Regions from separate parts of the Streptomyces sp. NPDC001568 genome, predicted to be linked through region 1. Evidence: riboswitches for the same ligand, from Rfam matches in the RefSeq annotation. Region 1 holds a riboswitch; each other region holds the start of a gene.
What was found. A riboswitch is a leader RNA that binds a small molecule or an ion and turns the genes downstream of it on or off. The one in region 1 is predicted to bind cobalamin.
Positions count from the first base shown of each region.

Region 2: it holds a riboswitch for cobalamin, as region 1 does, so the genes downstream of both, ACFY0I_RS27685 (energy-coupling factor ABC transporter permease) here and metE (5-methyltetrahydropteroyltriglutamate--homocysteine S-methyltransferase) in region 1, are expected to answer to the same signal.
Region 3: it holds a riboswitch for cobalamin, as region 1 does, so the genes downstream of both, ACFY0I_RS06465 (CbtB-domain containing protein) here and metE (5-methyltetrahydropteroyltriglutamate--homocysteine S-methyltransferase) in region 1, are expected to answer to the same signal.
Region 4: it holds a riboswitch for cobalamin, as region 1 does, so the genes downstream of both, ACFY0I_RS10475 (CoA-acylating methylmalonate-semialdehyde dehydrogenase) here and metE (5-methyltetrahydropteroyltriglutamate--homocysteine S-methyltransferase) in region 1, are expected to answer to the same signal.

Region 1 is NZ_JBIAVF010000021.1:74,423-81,819, reverse strand. It holds gene ACFY0I_RS32390 (UDP-N-acetylmuramoyl-L-alanyl-D-glutamate--2,6-diaminopimelate ligase) at 1,130-2,611, shown strand; gene metE (5-methyltetrahydropteroyltriglutamate--homocysteine S-methyltransferase) at 2,844-5,168, opposite strand; cobalamin riboswitch at 5,340-5,566, opposite strand; gene ACFY0I_RS32380 (3-hydroxybutyryl-CoA dehydrogenase) at 5,715-6,599, opposite strand; gene aceB (malate synthase A) at 6,596-7,397, opposite strand, start outside.
Region 2 is NZ_JBIAVF010000016.1:84,417-91,813, forward strand. It holds gene ACFY0I_RS27665 (hypothetical protein) at 145-594, shown strand; gene ACFY0I_RS27670 (SsgA family sporulation/cell division regulator) at 644-1,057, shown strand; gene ACFY0I_RS27675 (hypothetical protein) at 1,202-1,729, shown strand; gene ACFY0I_RS27680 (flavodoxin family protein) at 1,832-2,584, opposite strand; cobalamin riboswitch at 2,651-2,847, shown strand; gene ACFY0I_RS27685 (energy-coupling factor ABC transporter permease) at 2,876-3,574, shown strand; gene ACFY0I_RS27690 (energy-coupling factor ABC transporter substrate-binding protein) at 3,571-3,960, shown strand; gene cbiQ (cobalt ECF transporter T component CbiQ) at 3,965-4,714, shown strand; gene ACFY0I_RS27700 (energy-coupling factor ABC transporter ATP-binding protein) at 4,711-5,532, shown strand; gene ACFY0I_RS27705 (PadR family transcriptional regulator) at 5,562-6,134, shown strand; gene ACFY0I_RS27710 (EF-hand domain-containing protein) at 6,215-6,427, opposite strand; gene ACFY0I_RS27715 (tRNA-dependent cyclodipeptide synthase) at 6,682-7,397, shown strand, end outside.
Region 3 is NZ_JBIAVF010000003.1:141,069-148,465, forward strand. It holds gene ACFY0I_RS06440 (RNA polymerase sigma factor SigF) at 37-951, shown strand; gene ACFY0I_RS06445 (ATP-binding protein) at 1,026-1,433, opposite strand; gene ACFY0I_RS06450 (aspartate aminotransferase family protein) at 1,738-3,087, shown strand; gene pucL (factor-independent urate hydroxylase) at 3,371-4,288, shown strand; gene ACFY0I_RS06460 (histidine phosphatase family protein) at 4,410-4,880, opposite strand; cobalamin riboswitch at 4,935-5,082, shown strand; gene ACFY0I_RS06465 (CbtB-domain containing protein) at 5,119-5,334, shown strand; gene ACFY0I_RS06470 (CbtA family protein) at 5,482-6,237, shown strand; gene ACFY0I_RS06475 (hypothetical protein) at 6,325-6,570, shown strand; gene ACFY0I_RS06480 (multicopper oxidase family protein) at 6,580-7,397, opposite strand, start outside.
Region 4 is NZ_JBIAVF010000005.1:17,231-24,627, reverse strand. It holds gene ACFY0I_RS10480 (acyl-CoA dehydrogenase family protein) at 1-626, opposite strand, end outside; gene ACFY0I_RS10475 (CoA-acylating methylmalonate-semialdehyde dehydrogenase) at 623-2,122, opposite strand; cobalamin riboswitch at 2,350-2,529, opposite strand; gene ACFY0I_RS10470 (cobalamin-binding protein) at 2,614-3,528, shown strand; gene ACFY0I_RS10465 (N-acetylmuramoyl-L-alanine amidase) at 3,525-4,151, shown strand; gene ACFY0I_RS10460 (beta-propeller fold lactonase family protein) at 4,926-6,182, opposite strand; partial or broken gene ACFY0I_RS10455 (IS481 family transposase) at 6,470-6,697, opposite strand; gene ACFY0I_RS10450 (hypothetical protein) at 6,723-7,397, opposite strand, start outside.

The DNA.
Region 1 (7,397 bases):
CCGCAAGCGGCACCGGCCGGCCCGACCCGCCCTCCGGGCCGGACCGCCCCCGCGATGGACGGTGACGCTTCGTGCTCGGCTGCCGCCGCATTCCCGCTTGGGTGACGTCCTGTCGGAAACCGGACGGTTCTCCTGCCGCTGGGTTGGGTCGCCAACAAGGTTGCTGCTCCGAGGAGTTGGATCGAATGGGTGACGTGGTGCGCATCGGTTCCCGAGCGAGCAGGCCGGCCAGGGCCCAGGTCGCGGAGTGGCTCGCTCCGATCGCCGAGCGGTTTCCCGAGGTCACGTTCAAGCGGGAGACCATCCTGGAAGGCGGCGACCAGGATCGGGTGACCCCGACGCTCGCCGAGGTCGCCAGGTCACCGCGTCGGGAAGGGGGCCGGTCGACGCCCCCGAGAAGCTGGGCGCGTGTGTCGCGGAGGACCTTCTGGGTCAGGGTGCGGTCGGCATCTTGGAGTCGATCAGGATGGCGTGAGGCCCGGGGCCGGGACGGCGTGAGGCCCGGAGCGATCGCGGCCGCGGTGGCGTGAAGGTCCCCAGCCGGCCCTGGGCGCCACCCACCCGGTACCGGCCCGGGGGAGAACGGGCGCGGGGCGGGACATGGCGCCGGGGCCGTACACTCGGCCCATGAATCGCAACGGTGTGGTGAGGAAGAGCCCGCGGGCTGCCTCGGCACCGTACCCGGCCGCCGGCCCGGCGCGTCAGGGCCGGGCTTCCGCCTCCCCCGCCGAGGCGCCGCAGTCCGGCCTCCGGGCGCTGCACGGCCACGGCTAGCTGCTTTTCCCCCAAGTACCGCAGGGCCGTTTCCCGCGCCCTTTCGGCCATGTCCGCTCGGCCGGTCACGCCGGGGAAAGGCTCCGCCGACCGGTGGGGCCCGAACCCGCGGCCCGTGCGGAGCGCCGTCGGCGAGAACGCCGCGTCCGCTCCATCGACCTCGGGCCGCGCGATCCCGGCGTCCGTTCCCCCCTCCCCAGCGCACCACAGGGACTGCACCTGCCGGACGTGACCCGTCACGCCCCCGCCGGCCACAGCCCGTACCACGTCACCACCGCAGCTTCCGGCACGCCGCCGGCGCTGCCGTCCGGCGACGGCCGCGCGACCGGGCCGCGCCGCATTCGAAGGAATAACTGTGAAGCTCAGCGACATGCTGGCCGGGCACGACCACGAAGTGCTCAAGGGTGACACCGAGGTGCTGGTCACCGCGGGAATGACCTTCGACGCCCACCAGGTGACCTCGGGCTCACTGTTCATCGCCGTACCCGGCCACCGGGCGGGCGGACCGGAGTCCGTCGGCGCCGCCATCGCGCGCGGTGCGGTGGCGGTACTCGTGGAGGGCGGACCACCGGACCTTCCCGCGGCGGTCGGGGCTTCCGGGTCCGGAGTGTGCCTGGTGCGGGTGGCGGACACCCGCAGGACGGCCTCGATCACCGCCTCCCGGTACCACGGTGAACCGGGACGACGGATGGACATGGTGGCGATCACCGGGACGAACGGGAAGACCTCGGTCTCGTACATGGTCGAGTCGGTGCTGCGGATCGCCGAAGGGGTGAGGACCGGGGTGATCGGGACGGCCGGCAGCAGGATCGGCGACGAGCTGATCCCGATGCCGCCGTCGGTCCTCACCACCCCGGAAGCACCCGACCTGCAGTACCTGCTCGGGTGCATGCGGGACCGCGGGGTCGCCGGCGTGGTACTGGAAGCCACCTCCATGGCCCTGCTGACCCACCGGGTGGACCACGCCTTCATCGACGTCGGGGTCTTCACCAACCTGACGCAGGATCACCTCGACGACCACGGAACCATGGCGAACTACCGGGACGCCAAAATGCGCCTGTTCCAAGGCCTGTGCCGGCGCGCGGTGGTCAACGCCGACGACCCGGTCGGGGCGGGGATCAGGGAGCTGATGCCCGACGCGGTGACCACGTACGCCCTCGACGCCGAGGCCGACTACCGGGCGACGGACATCGACATGGACGCCTCGGGCACCCGGTTCACCCTGCACCACGACGGCCGCGCCTACCCGGCCTCGATCCCCGTGCCCGGTCGGTACTCGGTCGCCAACGCGCTCGCCACCGTGGCGGCCTGCCACACCCTGGGTCACGACCTGGCCGGGCTGGTCGCGGCGCTCGACCGGATGCCTCCGATCCCGGGCCGGTTCGAACGCTTCGAGACCCCGGGCAAGACCTCGGTGATCGTGGACTACGCCCACTCCCCCGACTCCCTGCGCAACGTCCTGACCACGATCCGGGGCTTCGCCACCGGTCGGGTCATCACCGTCTTCGGATGCGGCGGGGACCGCGACACCACCAAACGCGCCGAGATGGGCGAGATCGCCGGAACCCTCTCCGACCTGTGCGTCCTGACCTCCGACAATCCGCGCACCGAGGACCCCGAGGCGATCCTCGACCAGATCGCCCCCGGCCTCGCCTCGACCGGCACACCGTTCGAACGGTTCACCGACCGTCGACTCGCGATCGGCTTCGCCCTTTCCGCAGCGGGTCCGGACGACATCATCCTGATCGCCGGGAAGGGCAGCGAACCGCACCAGATCATCGGCGAGGAGCTCATTCCGTTCAGCGACATGGCGATGGTGCGCGAACTCGCCGGGTAGGGCCTGGGCACGTGGAGTCCGCCCGGGCCCCCGGTGCGGGACTCAACGGACCGCCATGGTGACCGCGCGAGCTCGGCCACCACATCCCCGAAACGGCGCGGCTGTTCAGGTCGTGGCCACACCCGCGCCAGTGCGTCAGGACGGCGGACGAACGGGCAGGTCCTCGGCCCGCCGGATGGCGACGCCGTCGGGCCGGAACATCCGGTCACGGATGTTCCGACCCGAACGCGGATCAGACGGTCACGTCACCGGCCTCCGCGCGGACCTCGCGAGCTGCTGCGACGAGGTTCTCCAGCGAAGCGCGTGTCTCGACCCAACCACGGGTCTTCAGACCGCAGTCGGGATTGACCCAGAGCCGCTCGGCCGGGATGGCCTCCAGCCCCTTGCGCAGGAGGGCCGCCGCCTCCGCGGCCGAGGGGACGCGCGGAGAGTGGATGTCCCACACGCCGGGGCCGGCCTCGCGCGGGTATCCGTGCTCGGCGAGCTCGGTCGCGACCTGCATGTGGGAGCGGGCCGCCTCCAAGCTGATCACGTCGGCGTCGAGGTCGTCGATGGCCTGGACGATGTCACCGAACTCCGCGTAGCACATGTGGGTGTGGATCTGGGTCTGGGGCCGCACGCCCGAGGTCGTCAGGCGGAAGGACTCCGTTGCCCACTCCACGTAGTCGGCGTGGCCGTCCGCGCGCAGCGGCAGCGTCTCGCGCAGGGCGGGCTCGTCCACCTGGATCACCGAAGTTCCGGCCGCCTCCAGGTCGTTGACCTCGTCGCGCAGGGCGAGTCCGACCTGGCGGGCGGTCTCCCCGAGGGGCTGGTCGTCGCGGACGAAGGACCAGGCGAGCATGGTGACCGGGCCGGTCAGCATGCCCTTGACCGGCTTGGACGTCTGCGACTGGGCGTACGTCGTCCAGCGCACGGTCATCGGCTCCGGACGGGAGATGTCCCCGGCCAGGACCGGCGGCCGCACGTAGCGGGTGCCGTACGACTGGACCCAGCCGTGCTGGGTCGCCAGGTATCCCGTCAGCTGCTCGGCGAAGTACTGGACCATGTCGTTGCGTTCGGGTTCGCCGTGCACGAGGACGTCGAGGCCGGTCTTCTCCTGGAAGGAGAGCACCTCTCGGATCTCCTCCTCGATGCGCTCCTCGTACCCGGCGGTGTCGATCCGGCCGGCCCGCAGGTCGGCGCGCGCCACCCGCAGTTCGTCCGTCTGCGGGAAGGAACCGATGGTCGTCGTCGGCAGGAGCGGCAGTGCCAGGTGGGCCCGCTGGGCGGCGGCGCGCTCGGCGTACGGCTGCGCGCGGCGACCGTCCGCATCGGTGATCGCCTCCGTTCGCGCCCGGACCGCGGGGTCGCGGGTGATCGGGGACGCGGCCCGGGAGGCCAGGTCGGCCCGGTTCGCGGCGAGTTCGGCGGTGATCGCTCCGGCGCCCTGGGCGAGGCCGCGGGCCAACGTCGTGATCTCGGCCGTCTTCTGCCGGGCGAAGGCCAGCCACCGTCGGACCTGCGGATCGATGTCGCGCTCGACGCCGACGTCCAGCGGGACGTGCAGCAGTGAGCAGGAGGCGGCGACGTCCACCCGATCGGCCAGGCCGAGGAGGGTGCCGAGCGTGCTCAGCGACTTCTGGTAGTCGTTCAGCCAGATGTTGCGCCCGTTGACCACGCCCGCGACCAGCCGCTTGCCGGGCAGGCCGCCGACGGCGGCGAGGTCGGCGAGGTTGGCGGCGGCCCGGTCGGTGAAGTCGAGGGCGAGGCCCTCCACCGGAGCCTTGGCCAGGACGGGCAGGGCCTCGCCGAGCCGGTCGAAGTACGAGGCGACCAGCAGCTTCGGGCGGTCGGTCAGTGCGCCGAGTTCCCGGTAGGCACGGGTGGCGACGTTCAGCTCGGCCGGGGTGCGGTCCTGCACCAGGGCCGGCTCGTCGAGCTGGACCCATTCGGCGCCGGCCGCGCGCAGTTCCGCCAGCACCCGGGCGTAGACGGGCAGCAGCCGGTCCAGGAGGGTGATCGGCTCGAAGTCGGCGGCGACGCCGGGCTCGGGCTTGGCGAGGAGGAGGTACGTCACCGGGCCGACGAGGACCGGGCGCGCGCGGTGGCCGAGGGTGAGGGCCTCCTTCAGCTCGGCGACCTGCTGGGCGGAGTCGGCCGTGAAGACGGTGTCGGGCCCGAGTTCGGGAACCAGGTAGTGGTAGTTGGTGTCGAACCACTTGGTCATCTCCAGCGGGGCGACGTCCTGCGTGCCGCGCGCCATGGCGAAGTAGCCGTCCAGGGAATCGGACGCCACGACGGCCCGGTGGCGGGTGGGGATGGCGCCGACCATGACCGTGGTGTCCAGGACGTGGTCGTAGTACGAGAAGTCGCCGGTCGCAACCTCGGTGATGCCTGCCTCGGCCAGCTGGGCCCAGTTGGCCCGGCGCAGGTCGCGGGCGGTCTCCCGGAGGGCATCCGCTGCGACGCGGCCCTTCCAGTAGCCCTCGATCGCCTTCTTCAGTTCGCGGTTCTGACCCTGGCGGGGGTACCCGTACACAGTGGCCTGTACTGCCGCGGCTGCGGACTCGGTGGTCACGGAACTCTCCTTCGCGAGCTTGTCTCCATGGACCCGGTGAGGGGCCGAAGGCGCGAAGGGTGCCGGAACGGGCGGACCGCCAAGGTCGCGTACGTCCGAGTACGCGACGGGGAGGATCCGCCTGGAGCACGCCGACCCGCCCACGAGGTCACCGGGAAACCGGGCGCGGTCGATCGCGCTCGGGCAACGGGCAGGTCTTCGGACTCGCGGGCACGCCTGCCGGTATCCCGGCGGGCACCTACTGGCCGTCGCTTCCCAGAACCGTTGTCCGGTCCCAGTGCGTATGACGCCGGTCGTTCCCACTCACCGCTGCGGGGCAGTCCCGGATTCCCACCGGGTTCCCTCTTACGACGCATCCCGCCTGGCGGACGGGGCGAACCAGCTGCGAGGCCCACACTAGGTCGGTGACCGGGGAATGAACACCGCTTTCCACATGCCGGACGGGGAAATGAGACGCGTTGGGGGTGCGGCGACACCACTCGCCGCACCCCCACCGTTCTCCTGCACCTCCGGCGCACCCTCGGCCCCGGAGCCGTGCCGGGCCCCTCAGACCCGGCCGTACGGGTGGAACCCGCGGCCGCTCTTGCGGCCCAGCAGCCCCGCCTGAACCATCCGCCGGAGCAGCGGGGGCGGGGCGTACAGCGGTTCCTTGAACTCCTCGTACAGCGACTGCGCGATCGCGGCGACGGTGTCCAGGCCGATCAGGTCGGCGAGCTTGAGCGGGCCCATGGGGTGGGCGCAGCCCAACTCCATGCCGGCGTCCACGTCGGCGGCGCTCGCGAACCCGGATTCGGCCATCCGGATGGCCGAGAGCAGGTAGGGGATCAGCAGCGCGTTGACGATGAAACCCGCCCGGTCCTGGGAGCGGACCGTGGTCTTGCCGAGGACGTCACGGGCGAACGTCTCCACTGCGGCCAGGGTGTCCGCCGACGTGTGGAGGGAGGAGACGACCTCGACCAGCGGGAGGACGGGGACGGGGTTGAAGAAGTGCAGGCCCACCACCCTGTCCGCCCGTCCGGTGGCCATGCCCAGCCGCATGATCGGGATGGCCGACGTGTTCGTGGCGAGGATCGCCTTCGGGTCCGCGACGATCTTGTCGAGGGCCGTGAAGACCTCCGTCTTGGCTTCGGGGTCCTCGGTGACGGCCTCGATGACGAGCTGCCGGTCGCCGAGGTCCTCCAGGTCCCCGGTGAACACGAGCCTGGCCAGGGCGTCCTCGGCGGAGAGTCGGTCGAGCTTGCCGCGCCGGACCGCGCGTTCCAGGGAGACGGCCACGCGCTGAGCGGCGGCGCGGGCGGCGGCCGCGTCCGCTTCGGCGACGACGGTGTCGAGGCCGGCGCGGGCGCACACCTCGGCGATGCCCGCTCCCATCCGGCCGCCGCCCACGACTCCGACGCGGTGGATGTCGGCGGGCCGCGGCAGGGCGTTCACGCGTTCACCCGCGCGGGGACACGGCGGACGAGGTGTCGGGTGTAGGCCTCGGGCGTGAAGAACAGCGGAAGCCGCACCGAGAGCGCGCAGTCCACGAAGACCTCCCGGGCTTCGAGGACGAGCGCCTGCGGGTCCTCGGCCTCCAGGGCCGCGCATTCGGCGTCGAGGAGGTCGACGACCGCGTTCCGGTCCACCCGGTCGTGGCGCAGCCACTGCCAGATCTGGACGCGGGCGATCTCGGCGGTGGCCGCGTCCTCCATCAGCCCGTGCAGGGCGACGGCGCCGCTGCCGCGCAGCCAGGCGTCGAAGTAGCGCAGGGCCACCGCCACGTTGGAGCGGATGCCCTCGGAGGTCGGCGGGGCGGCGATCCGGCGTACGGACAGCAGGTCTGCGGCCGTGGCCTCGACGTCCTCCCGGGTGCGCTCCAGCTGGTTCGGCCGCTGCCCGAGGACGTCGTCGAAGACCTCCCGGCAGACGGGGACCAGCCCGGGGTGGGCGACCCAGGAGCCGTCGAAGCCGTCCTCCGCCTCCCGTTCCTTGTCGAGCCGGACCTTCGCGAACGCGGCGGTGTTCGCGGCCGGTTCCCTGCTCGGGACGTGGGCGGCCATGCCGCCGATGGCGTGGGCGCCGCGCCGGTGGCAGGTGCGCACGAGGAGTTCGGTGTAGGCCCGCATGAAAGGGGCGGTCATGGTGACCGCGGCCCGATCGGGCAGCTGGAAGTCGGTGCGGTGGCCGAAGGTCTTGATCAGGCTGAACAGGTAGTCCCAGCGGCCCGCGTTGAGGCCGGCGCTGTGCTCG
Region 2 (7,397 bases), on a different contig from region 1:
AGGGGCGGGGCAGGGGCGTCGCAGGAGGCGGCTACGATCTCGCGTACCGGCGAGGGGGGAAGCGTGGAAACATCGCACTGGGCTCCAAGTCCGCATGCCTCGGGGTCATTTGAAGGGCACAATCCGATCGCCCTGATCACGATCGTGCTGGTCGGACTGGTCGCCGCCGCCGGCCTCCTGGCGTACGCGCTCAACGCGCGAGCACCCCGGCGCAGGATCGCCGCGGCCTGCGGGGCCGGGGCCGTCGGCCTCTACGTGTGGGGCACCCTGCCGCTGCTGTTCCTCGACGAGAGCCGCACCTTCGACGCCTGCCTGAAGGCGGTCGGGCAGGACCGGATGGCCCGCGTGGACGGCTACCGGGCGACCTTCCTGCCGCTGGAGCTGGAATGCCACATCCCCGGCGACCCGCACCGCCGGCTCGCCGCCGTCCCCCCGTACGTCAACCCGGGCGCGGCCCTGCTGCTGCTCGGCGCGCTCGGCGCCGGGGTCTCCGCCCTGGTCGGCCTGCGGCTGCCCGCGGGCCCCGAGGACGGGTCCAGGGGCCCGTCCGCCTCGGGACCTTCGGCGCCCGGCCGGGCCGAGGGGGTCGGCTAGCGTGCCGGAAGGGCCCCGGAAGACCCCGTTCGAGAGGAAGGCTCACCCGTTGGACACCGTCGTCACCGAGCACCGCGTCCTGCCGCTCCGGCTGGAGGCGGCTCCCGTGTCCGTCCCCCTCCAGGGAGTCTTCGTGTACCGCACGGACCGGCCGTACGAGCTGGCCGTGGACTTCCGCGGCGCGGGGGTCCACCTGGCGCGCTGGGTCTTCTCCCGGGAGCTGCTGCTCGACGGGGAGGCCACCGCGACGGGCGAGGGGGACATACAGGTGTGGCCCCGTCGGCAGCGTTCGGAGCCGCGGGTCTTCCTCGCCTTCAGCAACGGCCTGCAGAACTGCGTGGTCTCCGCCCGCGCCAAGGACGTCCGCGAGCTGTGTCGCCGGATGACCGTCCTGGTCCCGCGCGGTCAGGAGCGCCGCCACTACGACCTCGACGCCGAGGTGAGCGCCCTGCTGGCGCACTGACCGGCCGCCCGGTGCGCCGCGCGGCCGGGGGGGGCGCCGGAGCGGGCGGAAACGGGGCGGCGCGGGCGTGCAACCGTGGGCGCCCCTCGGGTGTCCTACCCGATGACAACCCTGTCCCCGTCTCTGAAGAATCGGGGGGACGTCATGCGTCACCTGCTTCGCCCTCGTCGTCGGCGGATCGTGGCCCTGGCCACGGGCGCGCTGCTCACCGCCGGACTCGCACTCGCCGGTCCGGCCACCGCCGCCTCCGCCGCCGCTTCCACCACCAGGACCCAGACTCCGCTCGTCGTGAACGCCCGCTGGGGCGGTCACTGCACCTTCGACCGGATCGTGATCGACCTCCAGGGCTACGTCCCGACGGTCAACGTCAGTCCCGTTTCCAAGCTGGTCTACGACGGGTCGGGCAAGCCCGTCCCGCTGGCCGGGAAGTACTTCCTGGAGATCCGCCTGAACCCGGCCGCGGGCCACGACGACGCCGGCCAGAACGTCTACCAGGGCCCCCGGCTGCAGAAGATCTACCTGCCCAAGCTGAAGGGCATCGCCATGACCGGCGACTACGAGGGGTACGTGACCTTCGGCGCCGCCTTCGACACCAAGCCGGCCTACGGCGTCACCGTCCTGCACAACCCGGAACGGGTCGTGGTGGACGTCTCGCACCCCAACGTGTGCTGACCTGACGGGACCCGCGCGCGGTCGGGGGCCCGGGGTGTCGCACACCCCGGGCCCCCTGTCGTCACCGGTCGGGGTCGGCCCACCGGTCCGCCTCCGGACGGCTCAGCGGTGCTCGGGGTTGGGGAAGTCGAGGCGACAGCCCGCGTCCCACTCGGAGCGCTGGTTGCCGTGCGCGGGGAAACCGCCGGCGCGCTTGATGAGCGCGGCCAGGTGCATGAGGTTCCAGGACATGAAGGCCGTGTTGCGGTTGGTGAAGTCGTTCTCGGGGCCGCCCGAACCCGGGTCCAGGTAGGAGGGTCCCGGCCCGGCCTCGCCGATCCAACCGGCGTCGGCCTGCGGCGGGACGGCGTAGCCGAGGTGCTGGAGGCTGTAGAGGACGTTCATGGCGCAGTGTTTGACGCCGTCCTCGTTGCCGGTGATCAGGGCTCCGCCGACGCGCCCGTAGTAGGCGTACTGGCCCCGTTCGTTGAGGATCGAGGAGCAGGCGTAGAGCCGCTCGATCACCTGCTTCATGACGGAGCTGTTGTCGCCCAGCCAGATCGGGCCGCAGAGCACGAGGATGTCGGCGTCCATGATCCGGCTGTACAGGACCGGCCACTGGTCGCTCTCCCACCCGTGCTCGGTCATGTCCGGCCAGACCCCGGTGGCGATGTCGTGGTCGACGGCCCGGATCAGGGACGTACGGGCGCCGGCGGCCTCCATGACGGCGCGGCTGCGCGCGATGAGGCCCTCGGTGTTGCTGGGTTCGGGCGAGCGTTTGAGGGTGCAGTTCACGTAGACGGCGGAGAGGTCCGAGTAGTCGAAGGAGTCGTCAGCCACTCCCCCACGCTGGCCCGGCCGGGCCCCGGGCGCCATCGGGCCGCACCCACCCGGGTCACCGCCCGCCGGCGGGGCCGGGTTGTTGCCGGTCCGCGCGGCCGACTACTGTCAGCGGGCCTTGGTGTTCGGGAAACCGGTGGAAAACCGGTGCGGCCCTCGCCACTGTGATCGGGAAGTCCGGCTCCATTCCTGCGGGAAGCCACTGGGTTCCGCGCGGGAGACCGCACGGCCCCGGGAAGGCGGAGTCAGGGCATCAGTACCCGTGAGCCAGGAGACCGGCCGGGGCACGTCGTCCATCCACGAGGTGCTGGAGAGGTCTCCCTACTCATGCATATAGCCGAGGGGTTCCTGCCCCCTTTGCACGCGGTCGCCTGGGGCGCCGCATCCGCTCCCTTCGTCGTCCACGGTGTGCGCGCCCTCACCCGCGAGGTGAAGGCCAATCCCGAGAGCACCCTGCTGCTCGGGGCGTCCGGAGCGTTCACATTCGTCCTTTCCGCCCTGAAGATCCCTTCGGTGACGGGCAGTTGCTCGCACCCCACCGGCACCGGGCTGGGAGCGATCCTGTTCCGGCCGCCGATCATGGCGGTCCTCGGCACGATCACCCTGCTGTTCCAGGCCCTGCTGCTGGCGCACGGCGGGCTCACCACGCTCGGCGCCAACGTCTTCTCGATGGCCATCGCCGGACCCTGGGCGGGCTACGGGGTCTACCGACTGCTGAAGAGGTTCGACGTGCCGCTGATGGTGACCGTCTTCTTCGGCGCCTTCTTCGCCGACCTCGTCACCTACTGCGTGACCTCCGTCCAGCTGGCGCTGGCCTTCCCGGACCCCGCGAGCGGGTTCGTCGGCGCGCTGGAGAAGTTCGCGGGCATCTTCGCCCTCACCCAGATCCCGCTCGCGGTCAGCGAGGGCCTGCTGACGGTCCTCGTGGTGCGGCTGCTGATGCAGTCGAGCAAGTCCGACCTGGTGCGCCTGGGCGTCGCCCGGCTGACCGGTACCAAGTCGAAGCAGGAGGCGGCGGCGCGATGACCAGGAACGCGAAGATCAACACCCTGCTGCTGCTCCTGGTGGCGGCGCTGGCCGTGCTCCCGCTCGCGCTGGGGCTCGGGGACGGCAAGGAGGAGCCGTTCGCCGGCGCCGACGCGCAGGCCGAGGCGGCCATCACCGAGCTGAAGCCGGACTACGAGCCCTGGTTCTCCCCCCTGTACGAACCCCCGTCGGGCGAGATCGAGTCGGCCCTGTTCGCCCTCCAGGCGGCGCTGGGCGCGGGCGTGCTCGCGTACTACTTCGGCGTGCGCAAGGGGCGCCGGCAGGGCGCGGCGCTCGCGGCCGCCGAGGCCGACGGCGCTGCCGGGACGGGCGTCGGGACCGGCGGCGACGCGGGTACGGCCCCCGCGGCCGGCGCGGAGCGCTAGCGCGGTGCTGCCGATCGACGTCGCGGCGCACGGCAGCCGCTGGCGGCGGCGCCATCCGCTGGAGAAGGCCCTGCTGGGGCTGGGGCTGACGGTCACCGCCGTGTGCCTGCCGCCCTGGCCCGGCGGGCCGCTGGTCGCCGCGGCGACCCTGGCGGTGCTGCTCGGCCCCGCCGGGGTCGCCGGCCGGCAGTTGTGGCGGGCCTTCCGGGTGCCGCTCGGGTTCTGCTGCACGGGGGCGCTGCCGCTGCTGGTGTCCCTGGGCGGGCCGGCGGGATTCGTCTCGCTCGCCCCCGACGGGCCCCGGCACGCCGCCGAGCTGCTCCTGCGCACCTCGGCGGCCTCGCTCGGGGTGCTGCTGTTCGCCTTCACCACCCCGGTCTCCGACGTGCTGCCCCGGCTGGTGCGGGCCGGGGTGCCGGCCCCCGTCGTGGACGTGGCCCTGGTCATGTACCGGATCGGGTTCCTGTTGCTCGACTCGATGGCCCAGGTCCGCCGGGCCCAGGCGGCCCGCCTCGGGCACACGAACCGGGCCGCGGTGTGGCGTTCGCTGGCCGGGCTCGCGGCGACCTCGTTCGTACGGGCCTTCGACCGCGCTGGCCGACTCCAGGAGGGGCTGGCCGGGCGCGGCTACGACGGCGCGCTGCGGGTGCTCGTCCCCGAGGCGGCCCTGTCCCGGCGCTTCCTGGCGGCGTCCGCCGCCCTGCTGGCCTCCCTGGTCGGCCTGACCCTCGTACTGAAGGAGCTGTATCCGTGACCCCGTTGGTGGAGCTGGTCGGCGCGGGCTACGCCTACGAGGACGGTCCCGCCGTCCTGTCCGGCGTGGACTTCGGCATCGCGCCGGGCCGCGCACTGGTCCTGCTGGGCCGCAACGGCAGCGGCAAGACCACGCTGATGCGGCTGCTCAGCGGCGGCTTGCGGCCCGGCTCGGGCGAACTGCGCCTCGACGGCGCCGTGGTGACGTACGACCGGTCGGGCCTGACCCGGCTGCGGACGTCGGTGCAGCTGGTGGTCCAGGACCCGGACGACCAGCTGTTCGCGGCCTCCGTCGAGCAGGACGTGTCGTTCGGCCCGATGAACCTGGGGCTGGCCGCGCCGGAGGTCCGCGAACGGGTCGACTCCGCACTGGCCGCCCTGGACATCACCGCGCTGCGGGACCGTCCCACGCACCTGCTCTCGTACGGCCAGCGCAAGCGCGCGGCCATCGCGGGAGCGGTCGCGATGGCCCCGCGCGTGCTGATCCTGGACGAGCCGACGGCCGGCCTGGACCCGGACGGCCAGGAACGGCTGCTGGACGTCCTGGCGGGGCTGCGGCGGGCGGGCACGACGGTGGTGATGGCCACCCACGACGTGGACCTCGCGGTCCGCTGGGCCGACGACGCGGCCGTCCTCACCCCGACGGGCATCCGCACCGGGCCGGCGACGGCCCTGCTCTCGGACCCGGACCTGCTGGCCTCGGCGGGCCTGCGCCAGGCCTGGTCGCCTGCCGTGACGGCCTTCCTGCGCGCCCGCGGCCTGCTCGACGAGGACTCCCCGGGCCCGCGCGTCCCCGAGGCGCTCGCCGCCTGGCGTTGAGCGGCGCCGCGCCTCCCTAGGATGGCGGCATGTCGCTCCCGCACGCCATCCTCACCGCCCTGCTCGAAAGGCCCTCGTCGGGGCTGGAGCTGACCCGGCGGTTCGACCGGTCGATCGGGTACTTCTGGTCCGCGACGCACCAGCAGATCTACCGGGAGCTGGGTCGGCTGGAGGAGAGCGGGCTGATCCGGGCGCTGCCCGGCGAGGTGCCCGTCCGGGGCCGGAAGAAGGAGTACGAGGTGCTGCCCGCCGGCAGCGCGGAGCTGGCCCGGTGGGTCGGCGAGAGCCAGGACCCCAAGCCGATGCGGGATCCACTGCTGCTGCGCATCCGGGCGGCGGGCGTCGTGGGACCGCAGGGGTTGCTGCCCGAACTGCGGCGCCATCTGGATCTGCACCGGGGGCAGTTGGAGACGTACGAGGCCATCGAGGCGAAGGACTTCCCGCCGGGCCGCGACGCCGTCGAGGACCGGCTGCGCCGGCTCGTGCTGCACGGGGGCATCGCCCTGGAGACGTTCTGGCTGCGCTGGCTGGAGGAGGCCTTGGCCGAGGTCGACGGCATGACCGCACCGGACGCCCCGCGGGAGGACGGCGACACGGCCTGACGCGCCCCCGCCGGCGCGGGCGGGGGCGGTGGGCGGGCGTGGGCCGGCTCGGCTCGCGGGCCGGCTCGCCGCGCGTGGGCCTACTTGTTGAGGGAGGCCCAGAACTCGTCGAAGCTGAGCAGCTTGTCGCCGTTCGCGTCCTTGGAGGCGACGACGGCGTCCGCGACGGCGCCGGTGACGAACGCGTCACCCATGGCCTTCATGGCCGCGCTGTACTCGTCGGCCGTGACGAAGCCGTCGCCGTCCGCGTCGAACCTGCCGAACGTCGCCCGTGCGCTCTCGATGTCCGCCACTGGGTCCACCCCTTCTTGGTGCTTGTTGACCGGCTCAGGGTAGCGGCCGCCGGGCCGACCGCCTCCCGCGGGTCCCGTTCGGTCGGCAGAAACAAATTCAATTACCCTTCCGTAACGCGGAAGTGATAATTCCGGCCAAGAAATCCGGCCGCCACTTGTCACGCTCCGGGATCACGGCATAACGTTCAGACATTGCCGCCACACCGGGAGCGCAGGGCTCCCAGGGACAAGCGGCAACAAGGGCGATCACACAGGTGACGATCACAGCTGACGCATCATTCGAAGTTCTGCCCTTCACCCGCACCTGCCGCCATATCTGGGAAGACGGCGACCATGTGCTCATCGGAGTGAGTCCTGGCAACAGCTACTTCAGTGCCGAGCGCGTGTCCAGTCTGGCCCGATGGGCCACGACCCGCTTCGCGCAGGTCGACTTCGTCTACGCCGACCTCCATGTCGACCGCATGTTCGCCGCCTTCGGATACACCCCGGAGCACGCGGAGAAGCGCGCGGCGAAAGAGATCAAGGCGGTCCGGAGGAGGATTCTCAAGGGCGTTGAGGAATCAGGACCTCAGCAGGCCGAGATCCGAGTGAGGGCGCTTTCGGAGTTCGAGTCGAACCCCGTGTACCAACTTCTGCACCGGCGCGTGCTCCATTTCCTGGAGACCGATGACGCATTCCGCAAGGGTTGTGAGGAAATGGCCCTCCATTTCGTCGGATCCAAGTTGCCGGAAGGTGAATCCATCACCGACGCCCAGTTGCAGGTCTGTTTCGATTACATGGCAGCGGAGCTGCCCTTCTTCGTGGACACCCCGAGCATTCTCGACGTGCCGTCCTCCGTGGCGGCCTACCACGTCAAGATGCCGATGACGGACCTCCTCTTCGCCCGGGGCGGGGGCCTGCGCGCCACCCGCAACCAGGCGTACGCCGTCGTGCGCCCCGAGGCCGTCGGGGCCTCGGACACCGGGCCGGC
Region 3 (7,397 bases), on a different contig from region 1:
GCTGGTCAGACGCGTGTTTCACGTGAAACGGCGCCCATGTTCGAAAAAACATGCGGATATGTGGCGTTTGATCCGGGTATATCCACCTGGATAGCAACCGAGTACGACCCCGGGCCCGGCCCGGGGTCAACGCCCTCGGAGGAGCGCAGAGCGATGGACCACACCGACCTCACCGACGTCGCCACGCACGAGGCCCGGTCCCTCTCGGTGGCCCTGTTCCGCAGGTTGGCCACGCTGCAAGAGGGGACGTCCGAGTACTCGTACGTGCGCAACACCCTCGTCGAGCTGAACCTCAGCCTCGTCAAGTACGCCGCCCGACGCTTCCGCGGCCGCAGCGAGCCGATGGAGGACATCATCCAGGTCGGCACGATCGGGCTGATCAAGGCCATCAACCGGTTCGATCCCGACCGCGGGGTCGAATTCACCACCTTCGCGATGCCGACGATCACCGGCGAGATCAAGCGGTTCTTCCGGGACACGAGCTGGGCGGTGAAGGTCCCCCGCCGGCTCCAGGAGCTGCGCATCGACTCCGCGAAGGCGCACGACGCGCTCGAACAGGACCTCGGCCGTGAACCCACGGACGCCGAGATGGCCGAGCAGCTGCACGTCACGCCGGAGGAGTTCTCGGAGGGCCAGAAGGCGGCCCGCGCCTACTCCGCCCGCTCGCTGGACGCGCCGGCGCCCGAGGACACCGACCGCGACCCGGTCGCCGAGCGGGCCTCGCTCGGCGAGGAGGAGGCCGCCTACGACACCATCGAGTGCCTGGAGTCCCTCAAGCCGATCCTGGCCGGCCTGCCCGAGCGGGAGCGCGCGCTGCTGACGCTGAGGTTCGGGCAGGAACTCACGCAGTCCGAGATCGGCGCCCGCCTGGGGTTGTCCCAGATGCACGTCTCCCGGCTGCTGAACCGCACTCTGAGCCGCCTGCGCTCCGGCCTCCTCACGGACGCCTGAGACCCCGACCACCCCGAGATGACCCCGAGATGCCGTGAGGGGCGGCTGCCCGGCCGGGCAGCCGCCCCTCACGGCTACGCCTCGGGGGCCGCGACCTCCAGCCAGACCGTCTTGCCGCCGCGGCCGTCCGCCGAGGGCTCCCAGCCCCATCCCTTCGCGAGCCGCCCCAGCAGCACGAGCCCGTGCCCGCCGGGCCGCGAGCGGCCACTGGCGGGTCGGGGGCTCGGCGGCTCGGGGTTGCCGTCGCTGACCTCGACCCGCAGGCGCCCCGGGGCGTGGCGCAGGACCAGCTCGCGCGGTCCGCCCGCGTGCAGGCAGGCGTTCGTGACGGCCTCGGACACCAGGAGGAGCGCGTCCTCCGTCTCCTCCGCGTGCGGCGGCCACAACCAGTCGTCCAGTGCGCGCCGGGTGAAGTCCCGGCATCGGGTGACCACCCCGGTCGTCGCGCCGCCCAGGACGAGCCTCCGCGTCTGCTCAGCCACAGGCTCTCCCGTCTCCGCCCTGCCCCTCGGCGCCGCACCTACCCGGCCCTGCCTCGGACAATCCCATTCTTTCCCCCACCTGGACACGTCCGGAACATACGGCGTACCGGCCCACGGCAGAAATGGCGACCCGAAACGAGCCCCAAGTCGGTACGAACAGGACACGCGGACGGCCCGATGACGGGCCCGGAGGCCGGCACCCGGGCCGGGCGCCGGGGCGAGCCCGGCCGAGGCGTCGCCGTTCTCCGTCCGCGCCGGGCCCGGTCGACCCCGGGTCCACATCCTGGACAACTACCCTCGATATATGAACGCAGAAGCCGACGCTCTCGCCACCGTGAAAGACGCCGACCGGAAGCACGTCTTCCACTCCTGGTCGGCGCAGGATCTCATCGACCCGCTCGCCGTGGCCGGGGCCGAGGGCTCCTACTTCTGGGACTACCAGGGCAACCGCTACCTCGACTTCTCCAGTGCGCTCGTCTACACCAACATCGGCTACCAGCACCCCAAGGTGGCCGCCGCCATCGCCGAGCAGGCCGGCAAGCTGTGCACCGTCGCCCCCGGCTTCGCCGTGGACGTCCGCTCGGAGGCGGCCCGGCTGATCGCCGAGCGCACACCCGGCGACCTCGACAAGATCTTCTTCACGAACGCGGGCGCCGAGGCGGTCGAGAACGCCGTACGGATGGCCCGGCTGCACACCGGCCGGCCCAAGGTGCTGTCCGCGTACCGCTCCTACCACGGCGCCACCTCCACCGCGATCAACCTGACCGGCGATGCCCGCCGCTTCGGCAACGACAGCGCGACCGCCGGAGTCGTGCACTTCTGGGGGCCCTTCCTGTACCGCTCGCCGTTCCACTCGGCGAACGAGACCGAGGAGAGCGAGCGCGCCCTGCGCCACCTGGAGGACACCATCGTCTTCGAGGGCCCGCAGTCGATCGCCGCGATCATCCTGGAGACCGTCGGCGGCGCTCCCGGCGTGCTCGTCCCCCCGCCCGGCTACCTCGCGGGCGTCCGCGCGCTCTGCGACCGCTACGGGATCGTGTTCATCCTCGACGAGATCATGGTCGGCTTCGGGCGGACCGGCAAGTGGTTCGCCGCCGACCACTGGGACGTCACCCCCGACCTGCTCTGCTTCGCCAAGGGCATCACCAGCGGCTACGTGCCGCTCGGCGGGGTGGCCATCTCCGCCGCCATCGCCGAGACCTTCGCCCGCCGGCCCTACCCGGGCGGTCTGACCTACTCGGGACACGTCCTGGCCTGCGCCGCAGCCGTCGCCACGGTCAACACGATGGTCGAGGAGGGCATCGTCGAGCAGTCCGCCCGGACCGGCTCGGAGCTGCTGGGTCCGGGCCTGCGGGCGTTGGCCGAGCGACACCCGTCGGTCGGCGAGGTCCGGGGCGCGGGCACCTTCTGGGCCCTGGAACTCGTCCGCGACCGGGAGACGCGCGAGCCGCTGGTCCCGTACAACGCCTCCGGCGGCGACAACGCTCCGATGACGGCGTTCGGGGCGGCCTGCAAGAAGGGCGGCCTGTGGCCGCTGATCGCCGGCAACCGCATCCACATCGCCCCGCCCTGCAACATCTCCGCCCAGGACGTGGCGAAGGGCCTCGCGATCCTCGACGAGGCGCTGACCGTGGCCGACGCGCACACCGCCTGACCTGCGAAATTGTAGGGTCGCCCAATCCGTGGGTGCTGGTGTTCGGATGATCCGTACGGTGGTTGAACCGTCGTACACATGCTGCAATCCGTGCAGGAACCGCAACGAGCGACACATTGCGGGCCCGAGCACCTACGGACCGGGATGCACGTCAGTCCCGGGGCGGCCCCTCGGGGCCGAACGGCGGGGAGCGGGACGTCCTTCAACGGGCGGGCGCTGGACGCCGGGCGTACGGGATCCAGAAAACCGGACTCCGTGTTCCCGAGACCCGAAGGAAGACAGCATGAGCAAGCACGTCCTGGCGCAGAACCAGTACGGCAAGGCCGAGAACCGCATCGTCAAGGTCACCCGCAAGGGCAGCGACGGTTCCTGGCACGAGATCCGCGACCTCAACGTCTCGGTCGCGCTCCAGGGTGAGTTCCGCGACGTCCACCTCACCGGCGACAACGCCAACTGCCTGCCGACCGACACCACCAAGAACACGGTGTACGCCTTCGGCAAGGAGCACGGCATCGCCTCCCCCGAGGCCTTCGGCATCCTGCTCGCCAAGCACTTCGTCTCCTCGCAGCAGCCGATCCGCGGGGCTCAGATCCGCATCGAGGAGTACGCCTGGGAGCGGATCCCGGTCCCGACGCGCAAGGAGCAGCACTCCTTCGTCCTCAAGGGCCAGGAAGTGCGCACCGCGCAGATCACCTACAGCGAGACCACCGGTCTCCAGGTCATCTCGGGCCTCAAGGACCTGACGGTGATGAACTCGACGAACTCCGAGTTCCACGGCTACATCAAGGACAAGTACACGACCCTCCAGGAGGCGTACGACCGCATCCTGGCGACCAAGGTCACCTCGCGCTGGGCGCACTCCGCACTGGCCGCCGACGACCCGGAGTACGACTGGGACCGGTCGTACAAGAAGGTCCGCAAGCACATGCTGGAAGCCTTCGCCGAGACCTACTCGTACTCGCTCCAGCAGACGCTGAACCAGATGGCCGAGCGGGTGCTCGACAACTGCCCGAAGGTCAACGAGGTCCGGCTGAACCTCCCCAACAAGCACCACTTCCTCGTCGACCTGGAGCCCTTCGGCCTCAAGAACGACAACGAGGTCTACTTCGCGGCGGACCGGATGTACGGCCTCATCGAGGGCACCATCCACCGTGACGGGGTGCAGCCGGTGATCGCGACGTCCGACTGGATCGTCGCCTAGGTCATCCGGCCGGCCGGGTCGTCGACCGGGCAGTGCCGTCGCAACGGCCCGGACCGCGTCGCGGGGTCCGGGCCGTCGTGCTGTCCCGGGCCGGGGCGCCGCCGCGGGCCGGGGCGCCGTCCTACGTGGGCTCCGCGTCCGGCGGCTCCGCCTCCGGCGCGCCCAGCAGCAGGTTCCAGCGGCCCGCGCGACCGCTGAGGGTGGTGACCGTCTCCGGTCGTACGTCGAGGCGCCAGAAGGTGGCCGGCGGCAGGTCCAGCGCCGCCACCACGACCGCCCGTACGACGGCCTGAGCGACCACCGCGCGGTGCGTCCCGGGGGCCAGGGCGGCCAGGTGATCGCCCGTACGGGCGATCAGCGCGGCCACCGACTCCCCGCCGCCCGGAGGGGCGTACTGCGGGTCGGTCAACCAGCGGCGGACGGCCTGCGGGTCCTCGGCGGCGACCTCGTCCAGGGTGCGGCCCGCCCACGCGCCGGTCGCGGGTCCGGCCAGGCCCGCGTGGCCGGGGCAGGGGTCCCCGTACCCGAACCGGGCCCGGCGGGCGTCGGGGTCGAGCGGCGGGGTGGTCAGGTGCAGGCGTACGGACGACATGGGGGGAGCGTAGGGCTCGCGGGCGGGGCGTGGGGCGGGGTGCGCGCGCCGTGGCGTTCGAGCCACCCGCGCGGTACGTTCTCGGACGACATGACGAAGGTACGACGGAAGCACGGTGAAATTCCGGCACGGTCGCGCCACTGTGAACCCCTCCCGCACGCCGGAAGGGGAAGTCAGACCCGCCGCCTTCGTCGCGAGCACCACTGACCGGGACGCGTGTTCCCCAGGAGGTTCTGCCATGGCCCACTCCGCCGTGCCCACGACGGCTCCCGCCGCCATCACCCCGATCTCCCTCTCCGCGCTGGCGCCCTGGGCCGTCTTCGCGGGCGTACTGACCCTGGTGCTGCTGTACTTCGTCGGCGTCGAGCAGGGCGCCACCGCCCTCTTCGAGGGCGAGACGATCCACGAATGGCTGCACGACGGGCGCCACCTCCTCGGCTTCCCCTGCCACTGAGCCCCGCCGACCGCTCGCCCGCACCGGCGCCGTCCGCTTCCGCGTCGCCGGCTTCCGCGTCGCCCCCACCCGCGTCGCCGGCTTCCGCGTCGCCCCCACCCGCGTCGCCGGCTTCCGCGTCGTCCGCACCCGCGCAAGGGAACCCAAGTGAACATCGTCTCCCCCCGTGTCCTGCTCGTCCGGGGCATGCTCGCCGGCCTGCTCGCCGGAGTCGCCGCCTTCCTCGTCGCCTACCTCCTCGGTGAGTCCAAGGTGGACGCGGCGATCGCCATCGAGGAGGCGGGCGCCGCCGTGGGCCACGACCACGGCGACGAGCCGCCGGTCAGCCGGGCCCTGCAGGCCACGGCGGGCCTGGGCACCGGCGTCCTGCTGTTCGCCGTCGCACTCGGCGGCATCGCCGCGCTCGTCTTCTGCTTCGCTCTCGGCCGCATCGGCCGCTTCGGCCCCCGGGCCACGGCCGCCCTGGTCACCGGCGCCCTCTTCGTCACCGTGACGCTGGTGCCGTTCCTCAAGTACCCCGCCAACCCGCCGGCCGTCGGGGACCCCGACACCGCCGCCCGACGCACCGCGCTCTACCTGCTGATGATCGCCCTGAGCGCGCTCCTCGCGGCGGGCGCGCTGCTCCTGGGGCGGCGCCTGGCACCCCGGCTCGGCAACTGGAACGCCTCGGTGGTCGGTTCGCTCGCCTTCGTCGCCGCCGTCGCCCTGGCGTACGTCCTGCTGCCCGGGATCAACGAGGTCCCGGAGGGCTTCCCGGCCGCGTTGATCTGGGAGTTCAGGCTGGCCTCGCTCGCCATCCAGACCACCCTGTGGGCCACTTTCGGCCTGGCCTTCGCTTTTCTGGTCGACCGCGCTATTGCCCCCGCCGCCGCTCCCAAGGAGGCTGTACAGCCAACGAGTTGAGGAAGTCACGCGTGACTCCCGTGGTGCGGTTGGTGCGACGGGGCGGAGAGTGCGCGTGCCGAGGGTGTTGAGGGTGGGAGCCGGGACATGCATACCGCGATCTGGGAGTGGCGGGGCTGGACCGGCGCCACGCCCTTCTGGCTGAACTCGTTACTCCTGCTCCTGGCCCCGTTCACGGCCGTCACCCTGCTCGCCCAGATCGGCGTCATCACCGTCCTGGCCGCTCTGGGCGGCCTCGCCCGCCAGCTCTGGTACGGCGACCACGGCCACTCCGCCATGCACCTCGCCGCCGCCCTCATGGGGGCGGCGGCCGTGGTTTTCGTCGTGCTGTGAGCCCCGCGGTCAGGGTCGGTGACCGTGCGCGCCCGCGCCGTGCGGGGCCCCCTGCGGGGTGCCCGCGGCTCCGCCCGGCTCCACGACCACGAACTGCCCCATCATCCCCTGGTCCTCGTGGTACAGCAGGTGGCAGTGGTACATGTACGGGGTGTCCGGGTCGGCCGCCCCGTCGAAGCGCATCGCGAGGCGCATCGTCGTTCCGGAGGGTACGAAAACGGTGTCCTTCGGCCCGCGCAGCGAGGGCGGCGGGGCCGCGCCGTTGACGTCGAGGACGCGGAACTGCACGTCGTGGACGTGGAAGTTGTGCGGCATCCCGTTGCCGTTGCGCACCGTCCACACCTCCGAGGTGCCGCGCGTGACCGTCTCGTCGACCCGTGCCATGTCCATCTTCCGGCCGTTGATGCCGGACATCCTCAGCTCGAAGAACCGGTGGCGCGCCGCGTCCTGCCCGGTCGGCAGTTCCGAGGGCGCGAGGGCCTGCGGCAGCGGGGGCGAGGGGCGCAGGACGGCCGCCGCCCGCAGCTCCAGTACGTCGAAGGAATCGTCACCGCCGCCGAACCGCTGGTTCCAGAAGTCCGGGCCGACGGCCGTCTCGAAGCTGCGCAGCACCGCCCGTTCGCCGGGCCGTACCCGTACGACGATCTCCGCGCGCTCCCCCGGGGACAGCCGGATCCGGTCGGTGGTGTGCGGGGCCTCCAGGAGGCCGCCGTCGGAGGCGATCCGGTGGACCTCGCGGCCGTCGGCGAAGCCGAAGTCGTACACGCGGGCGGTGGAGGCGTTCAGCAGGCGCAGCCGCACCAGTTCGTCCTTGACCTCCAGGTAGG
Region 4 (7,397 bases), on a different contig from region 1:
GTGGGTTGGGCGTTCCAGCCCATCTTCTGCTCGTTGGCTCCGAAGGACACCCCGGGGTCGTCCCGTTCGACGACGAACGCCGAGATGCCGCGGGGCCCCGCCTCCCCGGTCCGGGCCATGACCACGTAGATCCCGGCCGCTCCGGCGCCGGAGATGAACTGCTTGACGCCGGTCAGGACGTAGTGATCGCCGTCCCGGTCGGCGCGGGTGCGCAGGGCGCCCGCGTCGGAGCCGGCTCCGGGTTCGGTCAGGCAGTAACTGCCCAGCGCCGTCGCCGTGCAGAGGCCGGGCAGCCAGCGGCGGCGCTGCACGTCGTCCCCGTAGCGGTCGACCATCCAGGCGACCATGTTGTGGATGGACAAGTAGCCGGCGATGGAGGGGCAGCCCGTGGCCAGCGTCTCGAAGACCAGGACGCCGTCGCTGCGGCTGAGGCCCGAACCGCCGTGTTCCTCACGGACGTAGACCCCGCCGAGGCCGAGGTCGGCCGCCCTGCGCAGGACGTCGACGGGGAAGTGCTTGTCCCGGTCCCAGGCGACTGCGTGCGGTGCGAGGTGCTCCCGGGCGAAGTCGAGGGTGACGTCGGCGAGCGCGAGCTGGTCCTCCGTGAGGGTGGTCACGGCGCTCATCCCATCGTCGGGATGGTGAAGCTCGCGCCCTCCTTGGCCCCGGAGGGCCAGCGCGAGGTGACGGTCTTGGTGCGGGTGTAGAAGCGGATCGAGTCGGGTCCGTGCTGGTTCAGGTCACCGAAGCCGGACCGCTTCCAGCCCCCGAAGGTGTGGTAGGCCACGGGGACGGGGATCGGCACGTTGACGCCGACCATGCCCGCTCCCACCCGCCGGGTGAAGTCGCGTGCGGTGTCGCCGTCGCGGGTGAAGATCGCGACGCCGTTGCCGTACGGGTGCTCGGTGGGCAGCCGCAGGGCTTCCTCGTAGTCGGCGGCCCGTACGACGGAGAGCACCGGGCCGAAGATCTCCTCGCGGTAGATCCGCATCTGCGGGGTCACCCGGTCGAAGAGGGTGGCGCCGGCGAAGTAGCCGTCCTCGTGACCGGACAGGGTGAACCCGCGTCCGTCGACGACGAGTTCGGCGCCCTCGGTGGCTCCGATGCCGACGTAGCGGTTGACCCGGTCGAGCGCGTCCCGGCTGACCAGCGGTCCGAAGTCGGCCTCGGGGTCGTCGGAACGGCCCACGCGCAGGGTGGAGATGCGTTCCGTCAGCTTGGCCACGAGGGCGTTCGCGGTCTCCTCGCCCACGGGCACGGCGACGGCGATCGCCATGCAACGCTCGCCGGCCGAACCGTAGCCCGCGCCGATGAGCGCCTCCACGGCCTGGTCGAGGTCGGCGTCCGGCATGATGATCATGTGGTTCTTGGCGCCGCCGAAGCACTGGGCGCGCTTGCCGTGCGCGGCGGCCGTGGCGTAGATGTGCGCGGCGATCGGGGTGGACCCGACGAAGCCCAGGGCCTGGACGCGGGGGTCCTCCAGAAGGGTGTCGACGGCCTCCTTGCCGCCGTTGACCACGTTGAGCACGCCGGGCGGCAGTCCGGCCTCCAGGAACAGTTCGGCCAGCCGCAGCGGCAGGGAGGGGTCCCGCTCGGAAGGCTTCAGGATGAAGGAGTTTCCGCAGGCCAGGGCGGGCGCGGCCTGCCAAAGGGGAATCATCGCGGGGAAGTTGAAGGGGGTGATCCCGGCGACCACGCCCAGCGGGGAACGCAGCGAGTGCACGTCGATCCCGGTACCCGCGTTGTCGGTGAACTCGCCCTTGAGCAGGTGCGGCACACCGGCGGCGAACTCGACGACTTCCAGACCGCGTTGCAGATCGCCGTGTGCGTCGGCGACGGTCTTGCCGTGCTCGGAGGACAACAGCCGGGCGAGGGAGTCCCGTTCGCCCTCCACCAGCTGGAGGAAGCGCAGCAGGACGCGGGCGCGCCGCTGCGGGTTCCACTGCGCCCACTCCAGCTGGGCCTCCTCGGCGTTGGCGATCGCCGCCTCGGTGTCGGCGCGCCCGGCCAGGGGGACCCTGGCCTGCACCGCGCCGGTGTTGGGGTCGTACACGTCGGCGAAGAGCCCGGACGTGCCGGTGGTGTGCTTGCCGCCGATGAAATGGGTGAGTTCGCGGACCATCGAAGCCTGCTCTCGTCAGGTGAGAATCCGAGGGAGGCGCGGCGCGGAGGCGGTGGGCACCGATCGGGGTGCGCGCACCGCGGGTTCGGCCGCGGGACAGGGGAGGACCGGGGGCCCTCGTCGAGTCACGAACGCGAGGACCGGGCCTCGCCGTTCGGGTACTCCGCCGGATCACCAGGGCCGTGGTCACGTACCGGTGCCATGCGTGTCTGCTCCATCCTCGTGGACAACACGGAACACCCCACGGCCGGTATCCTGGCTCCCGGATCATCGCGCGCTCTTCGACCTTCCCGACGGATGGATTCCGTCAGTGGCCTGACCTGCTGAAGAACGCACTTCCCGGTCACAGTGGCGGGACCGCGCCGGATTCACACCGGCTTCCCTGCACCGCGGGCTTGTCACGAACATATAGTTGGACGTCCTAGTAAGTCCACCCCCGCCGCGGCGCGGTGGTGTGAAGGGCCCTGCGGAGCGGGACCTACAGTCGGGTCATGCGCATCGTCTCCCTGCTGCCCGCGGCCACCGACATCGTCGCCGAGCTCGGCCTGACCGCCGATCTGGTGGGCCGTACGCACGAATGCGACTGGCCGCCACGGGCCGTGGCCGGCGTGCCGGTGGTCACCTCCGCCGAGTTCTCGGCGGACGCCCTGAGCAGCCGGGAGATCTCCGCCGCCGTCGGCGGCGCCGCGCACAGCGGCTCCTCGCTCTACACCCTCGACACCGGGGCACTGGGTGCTTTGGCCCCCGACGTGATCCTGACCCAGGACCTGTGCGACGTCTGCGCCGTCTCCTACGCCGGGGTCACCCGGGCGGTGCGCGTGCTCGACGGTGGACCCCGCGTGCTCAGCCTGGAGCCGCGCACGCTGGGCGACGTACTGGACTGCCTGGTCACGGTGGGCGAGCTGCTCGGCGTACGGGAGCACGCGCGGGAGCGGCGGGAGGCGCTCGCCGACCGGCTGGAGACCGTACGGGCGCGGACGGCCGGGCGGCGGCGGCCCCGGGTGGTGGCGATCGAATGGCTCGACCCGCTCTGGCCGGCCGGCCACTGGGTGCCCGAGCAGATCGGGTACGCGGGCGGCGAAGCGCTGCTCGCCGCCCCCGGCGAACACACCCGGCCGATGGACTGGGCGGCGGTCCGGGCCGCCCGCCCGGACGTCGTCCTGGTCATGCCCTGCGGCTTCGATCCGCAGCGAACCCTGCGCGAGCGGGAGCTGCTGACCTCGCTGCCCGGCTGGGAGGACCTGCCGGCGGTGCGGTCCGGCGAGGTGTGGGTGCTGGACGGGCCGGCGTACTTCAACCGGCCCGGTCCCCGCGTCGTGCGCGGCGCGGAGGTGCTGGCGCACGTACTGCACGGGGTCCGGGCGGGCGAGCCGGTGACGGCGGCGGAGGCCTTCCGACTCGGGTGAGGAGGCGGAGAGGGCGGGGCCGACGAAGGCGGAGGCGGAGGCGGTACCTCTTTGTCGCCGTGCTCACCAGGAATACGGAGGCCTGGAAGGACATCCCCCCACTCGGACGGGATGTCCGGTTGATCGCCTCGGAGCCGGCCGGCGTGAGCCACGAGAAGGTGCGCTCCACCGCCCACCGTTTGGGCTGGACCTGGAAGCCGCGCTGGTCAGGGTTCCTTCCGCAGATCTCCAAACCGCGGCCTCTGTCACAGGTAGCGGAGGGAACACCGACACCGCCCGCACATGGTCGGTGGGACCGACAAGAGGCTCAGCCTCCGCCGGCGCAAGTCTCCGTCCTCGCCGACCTGTGCGCCCGGGTGTGCCGCCAGTACGACGCGCCGGCCTCCGAGATCTACGGGCACCGGGACTTCAACAGCACCGCGTGTCCCGGTGACACTCTCTCCGCGCTGCTGCCGAAGCTGCGCGAGGACGTCGCCCGGCGACGCGGAAGCGCCGAGCCCGTGTCGCTGCCGCGCCGGCCCGAACACCCTCCTCTCGACCGGCCCGCCGACCCGGCGGCGGTGGCCGACGCTCACTCGGAGTACCTCCCGGAAGGCCTGCTGGGGTCTCTGCGCCACGGCTGACACGCACGGCGCGGACGGCTCACGTCACGGTTCGGTACGGTCGTCGCCCGCCAGCGGCCCGACCGTCCGCAGCAACCGCTCCGTGTGCCTGTCGGCAAAGCCGCTCCCGCCCGTGGCTTCGTGCCGTCAGGTGCGCCGCACGGCCGGCAGCACGTGGTCGTGCCGGCCGTGCGGTGCGGCAGCCCGCGCGGGGCCCGGTGCCGCTACGGGGCCGCGGGGATCAAGACCGGCTGGCCCGTGATGACGAGGGTGAAAACGCGTCCGGGGGGACCAGGAGGGCCCGCAGGTCCGGCTGCTCCCTGGGGTCCGGCGGGGCCGGCTGATCCCGGGGTGCCGGCCGGGCCGGGGACCCCCGGAGCGCCCTGGGCTCCCGGAGGACCGGGGGCTCCAGCCGGTCCAGCCGGTCCGGGGGGTCCGGGAGGTCCGGGGGGTCCGGGAGGAAACGGAGGCTCTCCGGGGTGGGACTCGCACGACTCGTCCCATGGCCGCTCCTCGGCGCATTCGTCGTGCTGCGGAGGCGGGTACACCGTCAGGTACTGCGCGTCCGACGGGTCCTGCGGGGTGGCGGCGGCTGCGGGCGCCGCGAAACCGGCACCCGTGAGGGCGAGCGAGACAACGGCTCCGGCGACCCATCCGGTCCGGCGTGGCGGACCGCTCCGCCGGGTTGCTGCTGTGCTTTCAGACGGCATGCACGTACTCCTGATCATCGTCCGCTGGAAGTGGCCCCGGGGCCTGTGGGCAGTCGGCGACCGCCTTCGGGTCGTCGCGAGGCCGTCATGGCGTGGCACAGACGGCGTACGGGGTGAGGGTGACGTCGTCCCGGGTCCTGTTCTGCCCGTTCACCTCCCAGTCGTTGGTGCCGGGTACCGGCCTGCTGACGAGCTGGTCCGGTGCGGGACCGGTGGATCCGAAGCCGCCGCCCGTCAGCACGCTGCCGGCCGGGCAGGACACCTTCGAGGTCCCCGGCACCGAGCCCAGGTCGATTCCGATGGGCGCGCCTTCGGGACTGTCGATGGTCCCGGAGACGGAGTTGGTGGCGAGGTCGATGACGGATACCCCGTGCGCGCCGTTGGGGTGGCTGACGTACAGCCGGGCTCCGGTGGGGGAGACCGCCATTTCCGCGGGATCAAAGGTGGTGGGGATCGAAGTGACGACGCTGTTCGTGGCGGCATCGATGACCGTCACCCGGGCGTTGTTCCGGTCGGCGACGTAGACGCGCTTACCGTCCAGCGAGACCTCCACGCCGTCCAGCCCCTGGTTGACCGGAATCGGCACCACGACCGTGTTGGTGGCGGTGTCGATGACCGATACCTCGCCCGAGGTGTTCTCGGTGACGTAGACACGTGCGCCGCTCGGCGAGATGGCCACCTTCCGCGGTGCGCTCGGTCCGACGTCCACCGTCGTGATGACCGTCATGGTGGCGGAGTCGATCACTGCCACCACACCTGCGCCCCGGTAGGCGACGTAGAGGCGTTTCCCGTCCGGGGATACCGCCAGCCCGTTCGGGAGCGTGTCCGCCCCCGTCTCGAGGGTGCCCGCGACGGCATTGGTGGCGGTGTTGATCGCCACCACGCGGTTGGCCAGTCCGTTCCCCTCCACGGTGACATAGGCGCGACTGTCGTCCGGCGAGATGGCCACGCTCTCCGGAGTGCCGTTCCCCGTGGGGATTTCGGCCACCACGGTGTTGGTGAGAGCGTCGATCGCCGACACGGCGCCCGAGTCCCGCTCCGTCACGTACACCTTCTTGCCGTTTCGGGTGGCGGCGACCTGCAGGGGCCCGCTGAACGCTCCGGTGTCGATGCTCGTCACGAGGGCGTTGGTGGCGGTGTCGAACACCTCGACCTTGTCCTGGCCCGTGTTGGCGACGTATGCGTACGTGCCGGGTGCGGCAGGAGCCGCCAGGGCGACGGACGGCGTCAGAACGGCTGCGGCAGCGAGTACCGCGCACGATGCTTTCCGGACGCCGTGCTTCGACACGTACCCCCGGACGCTCCCCCCACGCGGATTCCCGCGGACGGCGAAGTGCTGCATGGATCCTCCTCGAACGACCCGATCAGGGAGTGTCCCAGTTCGAGCTGCGAGGAACGTTGTATGCGTAGTTATATCTGATTATCAATCACGACATGTCGCAAGTACTCCAAATATCGCAATCCGGCCTACCTTCGGGGCAAGGTCAACGGCCAGGCCTCGGGGCTGTCCATCGACCTGTACAGGGCTGACCGGACACAGCGCCGGACAAGGCCACCGGCCCAGGTGTGTCGTCCGGGCAGGTTGGTGACGCGGCTGGCGGGTGTTTGGCCTTGGATGCCGGTCGCTGCCGGTCGCTGCCGTTCGTAGCGGCGGACCGGCACGCCGGTGGCGCGGTCCAGGGTGGCCAGTGGCGGCAGGCCGTGGCGAATCAGGTTGCGGTGGGCGGTGGAGGGCGCGATCCCGCGGCGGGCGGCCAGCCGCAGGGGGCCGATGCGGTGTTCGCGCCGTAGTCGCAGAACGTGTTCCTCGACCGTGGCCGGTGTCCGGGCGGGCTGGTGGTGGGGGCGACTGGTCCGGCCGCCACCGGGGGGTGTGGCCGGGTCAGGGGAGGGTCGGGCCGACGGTGCCGTCGAGGGCGGTGACGTCGCCGGTGAGGGCTCCGTTGTTGGCCAGTCCGGCGGCGCCGCCGGGGCGTCCGGGGCCGCCGTTGCCTCCCAGGAGGGTGCCGGCGGGAAGGGTGGGGCCGGTGACGGCGAGCTGGTCGTTGTTGCCGTGGCCGCCGTTGCCGCCTTCCTCGCCCTGGCGGCCGGCCCTGCCTCCCCCGCCGCCGCGGATGTCCACGGTCCCGGTGACCTGGGTGACTCCGTCGGTGCCGTGACCTCCGTTGCCGCCTTCGCCGGCGGCGCTGCCGTTCCCGCCGGGCCCGCCGCTGATCACCGCCCGGTTGTCCGGGCTGCCGAGCAGGTAGATCTCGCTGTTGCTGCCGTCACCGCCCGCCCCGCCGTCGGCGTCCCAGTTGCCGGGTGACATCGCGCTGCCGCCGGGGCCGCCGCCGGCGATGACGGTGCCCTGGGCGGTGATGTTGCCGTCGTTGCCGATGCCGCCGGCGCCGCCGTCTCCCCTCTTGATCCCTCCCTCGCCTCCGCCGCCGCCGAGGACGGTGATGTGGTCGATGCCGCCTCCGCCGAGGATGGTCCGGTTGTTGCCGTCCCCGCCGTTGCCACCGCGATCGGTCACGTATCCGTTGTCGCCGGAGCCGCCCCTGACGAAGATGGT